2 regions of the Neopoerus faecalis genome follow, and region 2 is predicted to be linked to the other one. Evidence: predicted binding sites of a transcription regulator. Region 2 holds the regulator's gene; the other holds the start of a gene.
The links. Region 2 encodes Rex, which represses fermentation and respiration genes when NADH is low (regulators of the CRP and FNR family bind a similar motif). Its sites were predicted from a motif close to ATTGTTAANNNNTTAACAAT; they were not measured.
Positions count from the first base shown of each region.

Region 1 (6,099 bases), on a different contig from region 2:
CGCCGGAACCGCGCATAGATATGGAGAAAAACGGTCACGGAGGGATGCTATGAATCTGCGGAGCATAGCGCCGGTTTTGCTGCTGTGCCTGCTGCTGGCAGGCTGCGGCGCGGCAGAGCGCGAAGAAGAAACAGGCGCGCTGGAGAGCGCGGCGGGGCTGACAGAAAATCAGGAGGATTTTTTGACGGTGGATGGCGAGGCCGTTCCGGCGTGGCGCTATCTCTACTGGCTGGCGATGGACTGCCGGAGACTGGAGGAACAGTACGCGGCGGCGGACGAGCCGCTGGACTGGGACGCGGCCTTATCGGAGGGAGAGACCCCGGCGGGGGTGGCAAAGGCAGCCGCATTGGAGGATATGGTGCTCTGCGCTGTAACGGAGCGCTGGGGTACACAGTTCGGCTGCGCCCTGACGCCGGAGGAGCGGGCGGCGCTGACGCCGTGGGACAGCCCATGGCTCACCGAGGCGCAGGGGACGGTGCTGGCGGAGACTGCGGCGCTGTACGGAAAATTGTATGAGTTGTGCAAAACGCCGGGGAGTCCCCTGTATCCGGCGGCGGGGGAGCTGGAGGCATTTGAGGCGGCGGGAGATTTTTTAGAGGCGGAGCGGCTGCTCGTTCCGTTTTCCGGGGACAGGGACGCGGACCGCAGCCACGCGGCGGAGCTGTTTTCCGAAATCAACAGTGCGGCGGACCCGGCCGCCGCCTTTGAGACGCTGATGACAGACTGCGGCGGCACAATGACCGAGGCGGACTGGACGCCATCGCTCCGGGACGCGGCGCTGGCGCTGGAGCCGGGACAGGTCTCCGGTATTTTGGAGGGCGCGGCGGGCTATCTCATTCTGCGGCGGCTGACGACCGATGAAGAAACGTTGCGTTCGGCGCATTTTGACAGCCTCTTGCGGGCGGCTGCGGCAGACTGCGTTGTTCAGGTGAACGATGCATACGAGGCGCTTCAGCCGGGAAAATTCATGGCCGCGCTGGGCCGGAACGGCGGGGAAGTAGAGTGACATTGTTAAAATTTCGTCAATTTAGACGAAAGTACCAAGCGTTTTGTTAAGTATTTAACAAAATTTTGCGAAATGCCAGATTTTCATTGACGCAACCTCTGAAAACGCTTATAATCCAAATTGTTCAGAGAGGACTGAGACGGTTCGTCAAAAAAATAACAAGCCGCCTCCGCTCAGAAAAAAAGGAAACCCGGCGGAGCCTTCCGCCTATAAAAAACACAAATTGGAGGATCACCATGAAAGAACTTTATGTTGTGAACTGCTGCCGTACCGCCATCGGCTCCTTCGGCGGCTCCCTGAAGAACACCCCCGCTGTGGACATGGGCGCTATCGTGGTCAAGGAGGCCCTCAAGCGCGCTAACGTCGCTCCCGAGAACGTGGACGAGCTGATGTTCGGCTGCATCCTCACCGCCGGCCAGGGCCAGAACCCCGCCCGTCAGGTCTCTGTGAAGGCCGGTATCCCCTATTCTGTTCCCGCCTACACCGTTGGCATGGTCTGCGGCTCCGGCATGAAGTCCGTCATCGAGGGCGCCCGCTCCATTCTGGCCGGCGACTCCGACATCGTGGTCTGCGGCGGCACTGAGAACATGAGCGCCGCTCCCTACACCCTGCCCGATGAGCGCTGGGGCGCCCGTATGAGCGACAAGAAGGTCGTGGACGAGATGATCAAGGACGGCCTGTGGGACGCTTTCAACAACTATCACATGGGTACCACCGCTGAGAACATCAATGATATCTGGGGCATCACCCGCCGCGAGCAGGACGAGTTTGCCGCAGCTTCTCAGCAGAAGGCCTGCGCTGCCCGCGACTCCGGCCGTTTCGATGACGAGATCGTTCCCGTCCCCGTGAAGGTCAAGAAGGAGATCGTGGAGTTCAAGCGCGATGAGTATCCCAAGGAGAACGTCACCGCCGACAGCATCGCAAAGCTCCGCGGCGCTTTCCCCGTGGGCCCCGAGTCCCCCAATCCTCAGGTTGTGAACACCTTTGAGCCCACCGGCATTCAGGACGCCGATGATAAGGGTACGCCCCGCGTGACCGCCGCCAACGCTTCCGGTATCAATGACGGTGCTGCCGCTATCGTGCTGGCCTCCGGCGAGGCTGTTGAGAAGTACGGCCTGAAGCCCATGGTCAAGCTGATCGGCTGGGGCCAGGGCGGTGTTGATCCCAAGATCATGGGCGTTGGCCCCGTGGTGGCTTCCCGCGCCGCTATGGCCAAGGCCGGTGTGAAGATCGAGGACATCGATCTGGTGGAGGCCAACGAGGCATTCGCCGCTCAGTCCATCGCTGTAGCCCGTGAGCTGCACTTCGACATGAGCAAGGTCAACGTCAACGGCGGTGCTATCGCTCTGGGCCATCCCGTCGGTGCTTCCGGTGCCCGTATCATCGTCACCCTCATCCACGAGATGATGAAGCGTCCCGAGGCCAAGAAGGGTCTGGCTACCCTCTGCATCGGCGGCGGCATGGGTACCGCTGTTGTGGTGGAGAAGGTCTAAGATAACAGTCAAATCGAAAGAAAACGAAAAAAGGACTGCGGCGAAAGCCGCAGTCCTTTTTTCGTTTATAGGGGAGAGCCTTTGCGGCGTTATCCCCGGTGGTCGCACCGTTGAACATTTTCACTACCATGGCCTTGAAGGTATTGACCACCGCGCCCTCGGTGATATATCGGGCTGTGCCCTTGACCTGATAGCCCTCAAGGCTTTGGGCGTCATATATAGAGACAGCGATTTTCCCATGATTGGCGGCGATGTTCTTCAGGGTTGTGTCCAGAAACACATCCCCCACCACCAGCTTGCCCTCCGGGGTCACGTCCTTGAAGGCGACGGGCACAACGTTGGGCTCACCGTCCATACAGGTAGCAAGGTCCCACAGTCCGCTTTTCAGCAGCTTTACGGCATTTTCATTCAGCATGATGATTTCCTCCTTGTATTTCGGGCCGCGGGGCCCGTCTGCTGCGCTGATTATAAGCCGGATATGAGAGCGGGGAAAGATATGGGCCAATTTATGAGTCGCTCATAAATTACAGAGCGGCAGGGTGAGGGCGGCACTTTGCGGATAGGTATTCAATAAAAGCACAGAGGTGCACGGCTGTGAAAATTGCCGCTTTTTGGGTGGGCATACAAAATTGAGAAGAAAATGCGGAGCGGAATTTGGCGGAAACGTTGGTTGATTTTCTGCCGAAAGGTAGCGTATAATCAACCCTATCAAATAAATGGTTAAAACACTTCAAGATGCAGTGACGGGGTAAGTACCTCTCTTTCCCCCGCTTTTCAGAGAGTCCGGTTGGTGTAAAAGGACAGGCGGTTGAGAGCGAAGATGGCCTCTGAGCATCGGTGGTGAGTCCCAAGGGATAAGCTGCCGCCGGGTCCGCCCGTTACAGCGTTCTTCCGTTAATCGCCTGTTGGGCGCCGACGGAGCTGAGGCGATGGCTGAGAGGCCATCGTAAAACAAGGTGGTACCGCGAATCGTTCGCCCTTGTGCTTCTACGGAAGCACAAGGGCGTTTTTATTTTCCGTACCGAAAGGGAGAGAGCCATGGAAGAAATCAAGAAAAAGCTGTTTGCGGCGGAGGACGCCCATAAAGAATGGTTTGAGGAGATCAGCCGCACGGTGTTTCAGCACCCGGAGCTGGGCGACCGGGAATTTTTCTCCTCACAATATCTGGCCGACGAGATGCGGAAGGCGGGCTTCCGGGTGGAAAAGCCCTACTGCGGTATGGAGACCGCGTTCCGCTGTGAGCTCGGCGAAGCGGGTGAGGGCCCCACGGTGGCGTTTCTGGCGGAGTATGACGCCCTGCCCGGCTACGGTCCCAACGGCGACCAGAACGGCCATGCCTGCGGCCACAACTGGATCGCGGCCAGCACCTTTGCCGCCTGCGTGGCCCTGAAGGAGCTGAAGGAACAGGTGGGCTTCCCCGGCAGAATCGTCTATATGGGTACGCCGGCGGAGGAGACCACCAGCGGGAAGATCACCCTGATTGACCGGGGTGCTTTCCGGGATATTGACGCCGTATACCAGATGCACCTGGGTGAGACGAACCGGGTGGACAGCGCGGCGCTGGCCATGACCATTCTGCAATTTGAGTTCTTCGGCCTTGCGGCCCACGCCGCCGGCGCGCCGGAGAAGGGCATCAACGCGCTGGATGGCTGCATTCTTACCTTTAACGGCATCAACGCCCTGCGCCAGCACGTTACCAGCGATGTCCGCATCCACGGCATCATCAAGGATGGCGGCAAGGCGTGCAACATTGTGCCTGACCACGCGCTGATGGAGATTTATGTCCGGGCGGCGGACAAGAACTATCTGGAAACCGTCATCGAAAAGGTCTGCAACTGCGCCCGGGGCGCGTCCTTGATGACCGGCGCCCGGGTGGAGGTCACCCGGGACAAGTACACCACCTATGATATCCGCAACAACCCCCTGCTGGTGAAGCTGCTGGTGGAAAACCTTCACAGCCTCGGCATCACCCCCTTGCCCACGGCGGACCCGCTCCGCACGGCGGGGAGTACGGATATCGGCAACGTTTCCTATGAGGTCCCCACCTGCTACACCTACATGGGGACCATTGAGGCCGGCGCCGGTCCCGCCCGCACCCATGAGGCGGCGTTTCTGGATGTGGCGGACTCGGACATCGCCCACCGGCTGCTGCATCAGGGCGCCAAGGCCATGGCCGCGTCCGCGCTGGACCTCTACCTCCGCCCAGAGCTGGTGGCGGAGCTGAAAAAAACGAAGTACCCGCTGTAAACAAAAATTAAAATAAAAAATTTGGGAGGAAATTCCGATGAAAAAGAAAAACTGGTTTGCCCTGCTGCTCACCGCAGCGCTGTCTTTGTCCCTGTTGACCGGCTGCGGCGGCAGCTCCAAGCAGTCCGAAGCCGCCTCCGGCGACAACAGCGCCGACGCTCCCGCCGCCAGCGAAAGCCGGCTGGACAAGGTGCTGGCGGCCGGAAAGATCACCAACGTCTGTGAGCCCTATTTTGCCCCCTATGAGTTCATTGACAACACCAAGTCCGGTCAGGAGCAGTTCCTGGGCGCCGATATGGAGCTGGCCCGGTACATCGCCAAGGAACTGGGCGTGGAGCTGGAGATCGTGCCGCTGGAGTGGAGCGCCGTGCTGACGGGCGTTGGCGCGGGCAAGTACGATATGGCTGTGGCCGGCATGGCCTATACCCCGGAGCGGGCGGAGACCATGGCTATGTCCAAGGTCTATAAGCCCGGCGGGGATCAGGGTCTGCTGGTCCCGGCGGACAAGGTGGATGAGTACACCTCTCTTGCTGATTTTGCCGGTAAGAAGGTGGGCTTCCAGAGCGGCACCGTGCAGGAGCAGAACGTGCTGACCCAGCTGCCCGACTCCGAGCCTGTTACGTTTGACATCATCCAGAACGCCGTGCTGGCGCTGGACAGCGGCAAGGTGGATGCGGTGTCCGTGTCCATTGCCAACGGTGAGATGTTTGTTTCCACCAATCCCAAGCTGGCGGTTTCCACCGTTCAGTTTGACAACAGCCAGAACGGCAACGTCATCGGCTTCCCCAAGGGCGAAACCGAGCTGGTGGACGCCGTAAACAAGATCATTGACGAGGTGCTGGAGCAGGGCTTGTATGACCAGTGGCTGGAGGAAGCCACGGTCGAGGCCGAAAATCTGGGCCTGTAAGATCAGGCCGCCGGGAGGGGAATTACATTGCTTTCATTTATAGAAAATATCGGCCTGATTTTGCAGCGCTACGGCGCCGTATTCGCACAGGGCCTCTGGAATACACTGTGGCTATCGTTTGTATCCGTGTTTTTTGGTACTTTTCTGGGTATTCTGGTGGCGCTGGGTAAGCTCTCTCGGCACAAGCTGCTCAACGGTGTGGTGAGCACCTATATTGAGATCATCCGGGGTACCCCGATTTTGCTTCAGCTTTATTTCTTCTGGCTGGCTCTGCCGAATATTCTGCCGAGCATTTCGGATACGACCTGCATTTTAAGCGCACTGGTGGTGAATGCCAGCGCCTATATCGCGGAGGTCATCCGGGCGGGCATTCAGGCAGTGGACGCCGGACAGCGGGAGGCGTCCCTCAGCCTTGGCATGACGGAGCGGGCCATTATGACAAAGGT
Region 1 covers NZ_JARFXX010000005.1:95,699-101,797, forward strand. The annotation lists gene PY311_RS07630 (peptidylprolyl isomerase) at 50-1,006, shown strand; gene PY311_RS07635 (acetyl-CoA C-acetyltransferase) at 1,243-2,499, shown strand; gene PY311_RS07640 (pyridoxamine 5'-phosphate oxidase family protein) at 2,444-2,914, opposite strand; T-box leader at 3,231-3,483, shown strand; gene PY311_RS07645 (M20 family metallopeptidase) at 3,538-4,746, shown strand; gene PY311_RS07650 (transporter substrate-binding domain-containing protein) at 4,784-5,653, shown strand; gene PY311_RS07655 (amino acid ABC transporter permease) at 5,681-6,099, shown strand, end outside.
Region 1: PY311_RS07635 (acetyl-CoA C-acetyltransferase) is a predicted target of Rex. The motif match lies at 1,049-1,068, and genes of this name have one in related genera.

Region 2 (6,099 bases):
GGCCTGATGGGGAGGACTGCGAAATTCTCAGCGACAGAAATGATGATAAGTTTTCGCAGAAGGTCCGTAACCTCAAAAGCCACGGCAGCATAGCGGAACTCGTGCGGACAACGGATGCGCGTGATTGTCGGTGGTATCTGCGCTGATGACCAGCGGCTGAACAGAGTGTAAAAGCAGTAGCCCCCCGCGCCAAAAGGCGCGGGGGTCGCTGCTATTTCAGAGAATCAGCAGCCGCAGCCGTTATTGCAGCCGTTGTTGCAGCCGCAGCCGCCCCAGCCACCGCCGCAGCAGCACCAGATGATAATCAGCAGAATGATGAGCCAGCAGCAGTTCCCGCCGCCACCACCGCAACCGTTATTACAGCACATATCGGAACCTCCTATGAGATTGAGATGTAGACCGTTGAGCCGGCCTCAATCCATAGTATGCGGTCCTGTGGAGATGGTGCGGCGGAATTTAAAGGCGCTCTGTGGAAACCAGTTCCCGGGCGCTGCGCCACTCGCTGCGGGTGAAAACGTCCAAGTCCATGAGTCGGTCCGCCAACGTTTCCTCGCCGCTGGGCAGCTCGGCCTCCAGCGCATAGTAGGAGATGTACACCAGCTCCGCCCGGAGGAAGGTATCCGCTTGGAGCTGTGCCGCCTCACCCATTGTCAGCACACCGGCGCTGACTGCCCGAATCAGCGTAGAGGCAAGGTCAGTATTGGAGGCGGAGCTGTAGCCCATGGCCCGGAGAACGAACTCCGTGTACTGATAGGCGTTGACCGCTCCGGCAGGCCGGAAGGAGGTGGCGGTGTAGCCGTTGGTGTAGCCCTTTTCATAGGCGTAGCCCACGTAGCGCTCCGCCTGAGAACCCTTTTCAATATCCCGGAAGGGCGTTGTGCCGGACCACGCAAGCGCTTGATCCTCCTCACCCAGAACACGGATGAACATGATAAGGGCCTGAAGCCGGGTGGGGGCCGCCTCCAAATCATAGCCCGATCCGCAGCCGGTAAAGGTGCCCTTGAAAAGATGCAGAGACTTCAGAGCAGCGGCCATGGCGTTGTAGTCCGGCCGGTCGGAATAGGTGAAGGCGGACTGCCCCTGATAGTCCAGCACGGCGGTCTTGGAGGTGACGGTAAAGGCGGCGGAGGTATCCTCGGCGACAAGATAGCGGTGTCCCACAGAAAGCGGCGCGCCGTCGGGAACAACGCTGCCGGTGGTGACATCCACCACAGCGCCGGAGGCATAGATGACCTGTGCACTGCCAGCCAGCAGAAGCGCTCCGGTTCCGGTAACGCCCTGAAGGGCGTCGCCCTCCTTCAGACGGACCTCCTGCCACAGCGCGGCGGAGCCGGCGGTCTCGCCATTTTCCGCCCGCTCACGCAGCAGGGCGTCGGAGGCGTCCAGCGCTGCGTCCACCCTTTTGTCTACAGCAACAGTAAAGGTGCCGTTGAGGTAGGAGAGGGAGGCCAGCGGGTCATCAACACCGCCGCCCGCGGCAGCGGCCCAAACGATAGCGGCCAGTCCGGCACCCAGACACAGCGGCAGAAAACGCTTTTTCATCTGCGGTTCTCCTCTCAGCGGTTGGCGATTCGGTAGCTCAGGGTCAGGAGACTGTCGGCAAAGTGGATGTTTTCAAATTTCACATCCGGCTCGCTGCTGGAAAGCTCCACATTGGTAAAGTTCCAAAAGCCCTTGATGCCAAGGCTGATGAGGCGGGCAGCCATATCCTGTGCCACGGACTGCGGCACGGTGAGCACCACAACATCAATGGTGTGGCGCTTGATGTACTGCTCCAGATCGTTGACGGAGTAAACGGGAACGCCGTTGATGGCAGTGTTGATAATGTCGGCATCAACATCAAAGGAGGCGTCCACCGTGAAGCCGCTGCTTTCAAAGGGGAAGTTATTCAGCAGTGCCCGGCCAAGATTGCCTACGCCGATCATGATGAGATGATGGTCATTGTCCACGCCTAAAATGTGGCCGATTTCGGCGCGAAGCTCCTCCACGTTGTAGCCGTAGCCCTGCTGGCCGAATTCGCCGAAGCAGCTAAAGTCCTGACGAATCTGAGAGGCTGTGATGTTCATTTCCTGTCCGAGAGAGTGGGAGGAGGTACGGATAATACCGCGGCTGCAAAGATCAGTCAACTGCCGGTAATACCGGGGCAGGCGGCGAATGACGGCATCCGAGATATTCTCTTTTTTCATGTTCTGATCACCTGTTCAAAAAAAGATAACCGCTTTTGCGGCAAGGGAGCGGCTATTATATAGGGGCTCTCAATATTTTATAGTCTTAGTTTAGAATAAAATGGCGGACTTGTCAATTTTTTTAACAATCATTTTTTGAAAAATCGTGACAGCAGTGGAAAAAGCGGAGGATGTCCGTTTTTGACCGGTTATTTCTGCTGCCGCTCATCCATGGCGGAGCTGGACGAAAAAAGCATCCCCCGGCGCATTCTGCGCCAGGGGATGAATAGGATTGGGGAATACGGCTGTACATTCAGGTATCGGACTGAATTTCCTCGCCGCCGGTGACCTTCTTTTCAAACTTGGACATGAAGATGGGGGAGAAGATGCCGATGATGCACAGGCAGATCAGCACCCAGCACACGGGAGAGGAGAACAGTACGGAGATATTGCCCTGAGAGCTGCGGGGTGCGTTCCGGAGGCCCTTTTCACCGATGGGCCCCAAAATCAGGGCCAGCACCACGGCGGCGGTGTTCAGGTCAAACTTCCGCATGAGATAGCCGATCACACCGAAAATCAGCATGACCACCATATTCTTGAAGTTCTTGTTGATGGCGTAGGAGCCGACGAAGCACAGCACCGCGACGCAGGGAATGAGGATAGCATCGGACAGGCGGGGAATCTGGGCGAAAGCCCGGCAGCCCATGGTACCGATGGACAGCATGAAGAACTGCACCAGCACGAAGCCGGCGAAGAAGGTGTAAGTCATGTCGGCATACTTGGTGGACAGCTCGGGACCGGGCTGAAGGCCCTGAATGATAAGGCCGCTCATCAGCACTGCGGTCACGGACTCGCCGGGGATACCCAGCGTCAGGGTAGGAATGAGGGAGCCGCCGGTAACGGCGTTGTTGGCGGCCTCGGAGCCGCACACGCCCCCAATGCTGCCGTGGCCGAATTCCTCCTTGTGTTTGGAGAACTGCTTGGCGTTGTTATAGCCCATGAAGCAGGCGATGGAGGCACCGGCACCGGGGAGGATGCCGATGATGTTGCCGATGAGCCAACTGTGGATGACCATGGGGGCCAGCCGTTTCTTCTCCTCCCGGGTCAGGCAAATTTTGTCGGAGAACTTCGTGACCTTGGCCCGCTCCTTGATCTTGGCCTCCATGAGAATGAAGACCTGAGACATGGAGAACAGGCCGATAAGGGCGCAGGTGGTGTTGATGCCTTCGGCAAGGAAAGACTGGCCGAACATGAAGCGCTTGGTACCGAGAATGGGGTCAAGACTGATGGTGGACAGCAGCAGGCCCAGTGCACCGGACATGAGGCCCTTGACCATGGACTTGCTGGAAACGCCCGCGATGATAGTCAGGCCGAACAGGCTCAGCCAGAAGTATTCGGCGGACATGAACTTCAGCGCCAACTGGGCCAGCATGGGGGCAAAGAAGTACAGGGAAATGCAGCTGAGAAGACCGCCCCAGAACGAGCTCCAGCAGGTGGTCAGGCTCAGAGCCAGAGTCAGCGCAAGAAGGGTAGCAAAAATTCTTTTCATACTAAATCTCCCTTACATTTTTTGGGGACTGCAAAAAGCAGACCTCTACTACGTAACCTACGTATTCTACGAAGAGAGAGGTGTCAAGAAAAAACTTCACAGAAATTTTACGAATATAATGTCAATATTCACAGCTCAACCATTTTTAACTGCTAAAAACAGAGCGAAAAACAGCAATATGCACAAGAATGCGGTACGGCGCTCTATAGTATGACCCATGAATTTAACGGGAACTTAACGAACACGGACGCACTGTATAGAAAAGGGTGGAAGCCCCGTGAAAAATGTGCTATCATAAATTAATTCTATGGGAAGAAACCAGCGCTTGCCGGAGAGACAGTATTCAATGGCTGAAGTGCAGTAGGGGCAAAGGTCCGTGGGTGACGTGGGGTTGTGAAAGCAGGACCGGAGCAGCACGGGTACGGTAAGCGGGGCGGACGGAGCAGAAGTTCGTGAAATGAGAAGACTGGCTGTTTTTTGCGGCGGCTTTGCCGCCGGAATATTTGCCGCGCAATATCTGTTGGCAGTGGACTGGCTGCTGCCGGTGGGGCTTGCGTGTATCGGCGCAGGCGTACTTACGCTGCTTTTGCCCGCGCCGCAGCGGAAGCGTGCGGTACTCTGCCTTGTGGGCGCGGCATTGGCGCTGGGGTGGGACTGGCTGTATATCCGGCAGGTCAGCGCGCCGATGGAGGCGCTGGCGGCCACCCGGCAAACACTGACCATGACGCTGACGGACTATCCCACGGAGACCCGTTTCGGCGCCAAGGTGACGGTGCGGGCAGAGGGGCTGCCGGGAAAGCTCGTCTATTACGGCGATTCGCCGCTTTTGCAGCTTTGTCCCGGGCAGCGGATGACGGAGGACGTCTATCTGCAAAGTGCCTCCCGGATTCGGGACGATGATGTGACGGTGTTCAACTCCAAGGGTGTGTTCCTGATGGCCTACAGCCGGGGAACACCCCGCTTCAGTGCGGGGAGTCAAAGCTCTCCCCGGTGGTGGCCGGTCCGGTTGGGACACGCTATGCAGGCACGGATTCGCACGTTGTTTGGCGGCGACAATGCGGGCTTTTTGCTGGCGTTGCTGACGGGGCAGAAGGGCGGATTGTCGGCACAGGCGGATGTGGATTTGTCCGAGGCCGGTGTGTACCATATTTTAGCGGTCAGCGGAATGCACTGTGCATATCTCCTTGCGCTGGTGGCCTTTCTCACCGGGCGGCACCGCCGCAGACTGACTGCCGCCGTGGCCATTCCGGTGCTGGCGTTTTACGCGGTGCTGGCCGGAGGCTCGCCCTCAGTGGTGCGGGCCTGCGTCATGCTGAGTCTGCTGACCGCCGCGCCGCTGTTCCGCCGGGAAAACGATCCGCCTACGGCACTTTTAACGGCGCTGTTCCTCATTTTGGCGCAGAATCCCTTTGCGGCAAAGTCCGTCAGCCTCCAGCTTTCCTTCGGGGCCGTGATGGGGCTGCTCTGGCTGACACCGGGGCTTTACCGTCTGTTGGCGGGGGAGAAGAAGCACGGGCGTATCTTTACGGTCATCGCGGCAAGTCTTTCCACAACCGTGGGCTGTCTGGCGCTGACCGCGCCGGTAAGCGCGTACTACTTTAAGACAATCTCCCTTGTATCTGTTTTGAGCAATCTGCTGTGCCTGTGGGCGGTAGGCGTTGTATTCGCGGCGGGCCTTGCGGCGGTGCTGGTGAGCTTTTTGTGGCTGCCGCTGGGAAGACTGGTGGGGCTGGTGCCTCGACTGGGAATCCGCTATCTCCTTTGGGTGTGTCACGCGCTGGTGGCGCTGCCATACCACGCGGTTTATTTTGACAATCCCTATTTAAAATATTGGCTGGTGTTTTTGTATGTTCTGTTTGCCGCGGCGTGGCTCCTGAGGCCCAGAAGCCGCCGGAAGTACGCCGTGGCGGCGGGCATGGCCGTATTGACGTTAGTGACAGCGATTCGGCTGGGTGAGCTGCGCTTTACCCACCGTATGGACGCAGTGGCCGTGGATGTGGGACAGGGACAGAGCATCGTTCTGAAATCCGGGACGCATTTTGCCGTGGTGGACTGCGGCAGCGGCAATTCATGGCGGGATGCCGGGTGCGATACGGCAGATATGCTGCTGAGCATGGGCTGCCGCTCCGTGGAGCGGGTGCTCCTGACGCATTTTGACGATGACCATATTAACGGCTTCGCCCATCTGCTGACCCGCATCGTCGTGGAGATACTGATGGTGCCGGAAACGCCGGAAAACAGCGCCGCCCAGACGGAAATCTTAGCGTTGGCAGCGCAGTACGGCGTTGCGGTAGAGGTTGCGGCGGAGCAGACCATTCTGCCCTTCGGCAACGCGGAGTTGACGGTATTTCCGCCGCTGGGGACAAGCGGCAGCAACGAACTGGG
Region 2 covers NZ_JARFXX010000004.1:260,618-266,716, forward strand. The annotation lists gene PY311_RS07105 (hypothetical protein) at 1-146, shown strand, start outside; gene PY311_RS07110 (hypothetical protein) at 225-368, opposite strand; gene PY311_RS07115 (S-layer homology domain-containing protein) at 457-1,542, opposite strand; gene PY311_RS07120 (redox-sensing transcriptional repressor Rex) at 1,557-2,186, opposite strand; gene PY311_RS07125 (tripartite tricarboxylate transporter permease) at 2,479-3,714, opposite strand; gene PY311_RS07130 (DNA internalization-related competence protein ComEC/Rec2) at 4,172-6,099, shown strand, end outside.